2 regions of the Peribacillus sp. TH14 genome follow, and region 1 is predicted to be linked to the other one. Evidence: riboswitches for the same ligand, from Rfam matches in the RefSeq annotation. Region 1 holds a riboswitch; the other holds the start of a gene.
What was found. A riboswitch is a leader RNA that binds a small molecule or an ion and turns the genes downstream of it on or off. The one in region 1 is predicted to bind cobalamin.

Region 1 (2,490 bases):
AGCTATTAATTCCTCTAAAGTAATCACAGATTCTAACTCTTCAAGTGGTGCGGCATATTGAGCTCGATGCAAAACCTCAATTTCTTCGTCAACACCCGGATAGCCCATTTTCATTTTTAATAGAAAACGATCCAATTGCGCCTCTGGAAGTGGGTATGTTCCTTCGTACTCAATGGGATTTTGTGTTGCCATAACGAAAAAGGGTTTCTCCAATCCCCTTGTAACCCCATCAACCGTCACACTTGCCTCTTCCATTGCTTCAAGCAAGGCAGATTGTGTTTTCGGCGAGGTCCGGTTTATCTCATCGGCTAAAATAATATGGCCCATGATTGGTCCTGGTCTAAAAATAAATTCTTGTTCCTTTGGATTGAAAATTGAAACACCCGTTACATCTGAAGGTAGTAAATCAGGTGTGAATTGTATACGCTTAAAGTTTGCGCCTATCGATCTTGCCAGTGCTCTGACCATGACAGTCTTACCTACACCAGGAACATCCTCCAATAAAACATGCCCCCCAGAAAGAAGTGCTACGATGCTCAGTTCTGCTATATCTCGTTTTCCAATAATCACTTTTTCAATATTCCCTAAAATCTTTTCCAGTTTTTGATTTACCTGCTTATAAATCATACTCTACCTCCTGAGATTACCCTATTACTCTTATATAACACCTATTATATATTCTTTATACTCGATATGCGTTTTACATTAACATCCAATTAAACCTTACATTGTAAGTTTACTAGATAATTCGCAAACCATAAACGAATTTCTCTAAAAATATTCATACTGCTTTAGGAAAAAGGTATGGTAAACTGTTGCTAAGTGAATATAAACCTTGCAGAAAAAGGTGCTGACTTGTCAGCTTAATAGGGAATTTGGTGTAAAACCGAAGCTGTTTCCGCAACTGTAAGTGCTAATGAAATAAGATAAATACCACTGTTTGAGGATAAAGATTCACATCGATAACCATTCATCCTGTTCAAATGGGAAGGTTCTTAGAGTAAAATGACGCACGGGCCAGGAGACCTGCCTTTTTTATCGTATTATGCTCTTCGGAAGATAGGAGGATTGTACGGCAATCTTCCATCTTTTTCTGTTACAGATACATAGGTGATTGATGCCGACCAATGCCCTTGGTCGGCTTTTTCTTTTGCTGAGAAAAGCGATACTGAGGTGATTCATCTAACTATGAAGAGGAGGAAGAGTTATGGCAAAAAAGGATTTTCGTTTTTTATGCTATCCATACATGCGCGAATCCGAGTCTACCGTCGATTATGAAATACGTACCGACTCTTTGACGACACAAATTGGCTTGGCCGCCTCGCTTACAAAGGATGTTCCGGATGTATACCGAGATTTAATGGAATTGTTGCCGATGGCTTATCATTTAAATGGTTCAGTCCGTGGGAAATTGGCCATTACCGACAATGATCTGAAACGTCTAAGTGCCATCTACGACCATTATGTCGCAGAAGTTAAAGAGCATATTGAGACATTCGTGCTTCCGCAAGGTTCAACCGCCGCCTGTGTTCTGCATACTTGCCGCAGTGAAGCCAAAAAGTCGGTCCGTGCTTTACACAAGGTTAGTTTAGAAATAGAAATCCCTGAAATTCTCTTTGATTACGCCCATTTGCTTGCAAATGTTCTATTCGTGATGGCTGTCTACGTCAATAAGCAACATGGTATTGAGGAGATTCCTTTTATCAGTAAATCATACCCAACCAAACCCATGAAGAAGAAAACGGAGGAATAAATAATGAAGAGAAGCATACGATTTAGTTGGATTTCCACCTTGATACTTGCCCTTTTCCTTACCGGATGTGGAGTAACGGATGACCAGACGGCAAAGGAAAAGAAAGACACTAATAAGACAGAAGAAGTCAAAGCCTATACCGTTACCGATGATACTGGAAAGAAAATAAAATTTGATAAAGTTCCGGAAACAGTAGTTTCACTTCAACCAAGTAATACAGAAATTTTATTTGAACTAGGGCTGGGAGATAAGGTCGTTGGCGTGACCGACTTCGATAATTATCCAGAAGAAGCAAAGGATATTGAACATGTTTCCGATTCGGTGAATATCAATGCAGAGAAAATTATTTCCTTAAAACCAGATGCCATTATTGCTTATACCATTGGTGATGAAACGACGATGAAACCACTTGAAGATGCTGGAATCCCAGTATTCATTATTAAATCCGCGACAAATTTTGATGATGTATATGGGGATATTGGGCAAATTGCTGAAGTCATGGGCGTAGCTGAAAAAGGCGAAGAATTGGTGAAAGATATCCAAACCCAAATTACAAGTGTTGAGGAAAAAATTGAAACATTAGATGAAAAGGAACAAACCTATTTTGAAATTAGTCCAGCTCCAGAAATCTATACAACAGGAGCGGAAACCTTCCAACAAGAAATTCTAAAAACTGCAGGCATTGAAAACATCTTTGCCGACCAAAAAGGCTGGGTTAAAGTTTCAGATGAAGAAAT
Region 2 (2,490 bases), 410 kb from region 1:
TGCACTTCTTTAGTAAGAGCCGTCTCATTACGAACCGTTACTGGTACATGAAGCAGGGAGCAAGAGGGTTGAAGCCAAATTTGGTCTTCGGCTACGTTTTTTGTGAGGGTATTGATCAACTGATTCTTTTTCGATAAATCGGAAAGCCATATGTTTTTCCCATCAATCACACCTGCACCGAGCACTTTGTCTTTCGGGAAGCCGAATTCTTGAATATTACTAAGGTTTTTCCCTTTATCATGGACAAAATCAAGACCGATCCCTTGAACGTGTAATTCAATAACTTCTTGGTAGTGCTCTACCGCATCAAAGTATGTTTGTAGCATGATGTTCAAGTTTGGAGCTGCTTCATTCAATTTTTCATATAAGTAAGTAACAGTTTGCATATCATCTTTAGAAATGGATGAAACAAGGGAGGGTTCATCCATTTGCACCCACTTCACGCCTTCTTGTTCTAACTCTTGCAGAATTTGTGTGTATAAAGGCAGGAGACTAAGGATGATTCCAGGTACATCTTGCTTATTGTAGCCTTTAGACAGAGTAATAAAAGTATAAGGTCCGACTAAAACGGGCTTAGCTTCAATTCCTAGTTTTTCTTTGGCTTCGCGATAAGCAGCAAGTGGTTTATTTTCTGTCAAAGTCAGCTTCGACGGTTTTAATTCGGGAACGATATAGTGATAGTTTGTATTGAACCATTTCGTCATTTCAGAAGCAACTTCATCCTTGTTTCCGCGAGCCATAGAATAATATACAGAAAGGGGAACAGTGCCGCCTTTATAGGCTGAATAACGCTCAGGAACAAGACCGAACATTACAGACATATCGAGCATTTGATCATATAAAGTAAAGTCATTGACAGGAATAATATCTATACCTTGGTCCTTTTGCTTTTGTAAGTTGCCTAAACGGATGGCTTCTAGCTGTGCCGTAAACTCCGATTCATCGATTTTTCCCGACCAATAAGCTTCTAATGTGCGTTTCCATTCACGATCTTCCCCAATTCGCGGGTACCCTAAACTACTACTTTTCAATATTCCCATCCTCCTACATTCTTTTTTTAAAAAATAAAATAACAACAAAAAAAGCACCCCTAACCGTCAAAAGAGAAAGTTAGAAATGCTTAAAATAAAGGGGTATACAAAAACCCCTTAAAATTATAAGGTCCCTAACACTTCCCTATTCTCCGTAGGTTAAAACAGTGTTGTCGAAACAGGCAGGTCTCCTGACTTTAGGAATCTTATTAGCGGCAGGCCTTCCCAATCCGAAAATCAGTGGCATATTGCATAGCGCTAACATTCCTATTACAGTGGCGGGACCGTGCCGGAATTACACCGGACTTCCCTTTTAATCCTAAAAAAAATTAGGAACCTATTTCCACATATGAAATTTCACAAACCCGCTGTAAATTAAACTGCAGGCAACAAATATTTATAAAATAAAAACTATTATAAAAATTTAGACAAGCTTATCATATCCCGACTAAAATGGTCAACAAGGAAAAAAGTCTCGGGAAATGGGGTCTGACCCCGCCCTATATCGACAAAACTATTGGTGCACCTAGGTTTGTTTAAGGATGTGAATGTTGGGAAATGGGGTCTGACCCCTAAATAAAGAATATATTGTTTGGACGGGGAGTATGTATAGGGGGAGTGGGTTGTTTTGAAATGAGGCGTGGGGGATGACTTTTTACATCTTGATTGCAGGGATTATTTTTTGCATGGTGATGAGCATTCGAACGTTATTTCTTGTTGAGTCGGGAGGAAAAAAGTTTTCTCTAGAGGATATGCTATGGCTCGGCAATTTATATGCGACGATATTAGTAGGTTTTGCACTGATTTATTTATTATACGAGCTTCAGAATCATTCGGTGATTCTTGATATGGGCAATCGTTTAGACGGCAGTTTTTACGAGCAACTGAAGACTTCTTTTTATTTTAGTGCAATGACAATGTTTTCAGTAGGGTATGGAGATATAGCCCCGATAGGCATGGGCAGGATGATTGCGACAATCCAGGCGTTCATTGGATACACTCTCCCGGCTGCGTTTGTGATCCGGACAGTGATTGACTTAGAACAGAAGGAAAGGAAGAATAAATGAAAGTTGTGTTTCTTTCAATTATTGGGTACGCTTACCATAATGAAAGAAATGGAGGGGTAAGAATGACTGTTAAAATTGGAGAAAAAGCACCGGATTTTCAACTTCCTGCAAACAACGGTGAAAAAGTTTCCCTATCGGATTCTAAGGGCAAACACGTTGTTTTATATTTTTATCCGAAAGACATGACGCCTGGTTGCACAACGGAGGCCTGTGATTTCCGTGACCACAATGAGCAGTTTGAGGAATTGAATGCTGTCATCATAGGGATCAGTCCAGATCCGGCGGCGCGTCATGAAAAATTTATTGAAAAATATGGGTTACCTTTTCTGCTACTAGCTGACGAAAATCAAGAGGCTGCTGAATTATATGATGTATGGAAATTAAAAAAGAAC

Region 2: another riboswitch for cobalamin. It lies ahead of metE (5-methyltetrahydropteroyltriglutamate--homocysteine S-methyltransferase); the one in region 1 lies ahead of JFU50_RS08095 (hypothetical protein).

What each region holds. Positions count from the first base shown of each region.
Region 1 is NZ_JAEKEK010000001.1:1,670,764-1,673,253, forward strand. Features, by position in the region: gene JFU50_RS08090 (AAA family ATPase) at 1-627, opposite strand, end outside; cobalamin riboswitch at 829-1,048, shown strand; gene JFU50_RS08095 (hypothetical protein) at 1,247-1,753, shown strand; gene JFU50_RS08100 (ABC transporter substrate-binding protein) at 1,757-2,490, shown strand, end outside.
Region 2 is NZ_JAEKEK010000001.1:1,261,225-1,263,714, reverse strand. Features, by position in the region: gene metE (5-methyltetrahydropteroyltriglutamate--homocysteine S-methyltransferase) at 1-1,040, opposite strand, end outside; cobalamin riboswitch at 1,196-1,387, opposite strand; gene JFU50_RS06340 (potassium channel family protein) at 1,679-2,098, shown strand; gene bcp (thioredoxin-dependent thiol peroxidase) at 2,161-2,490, shown strand, end outside.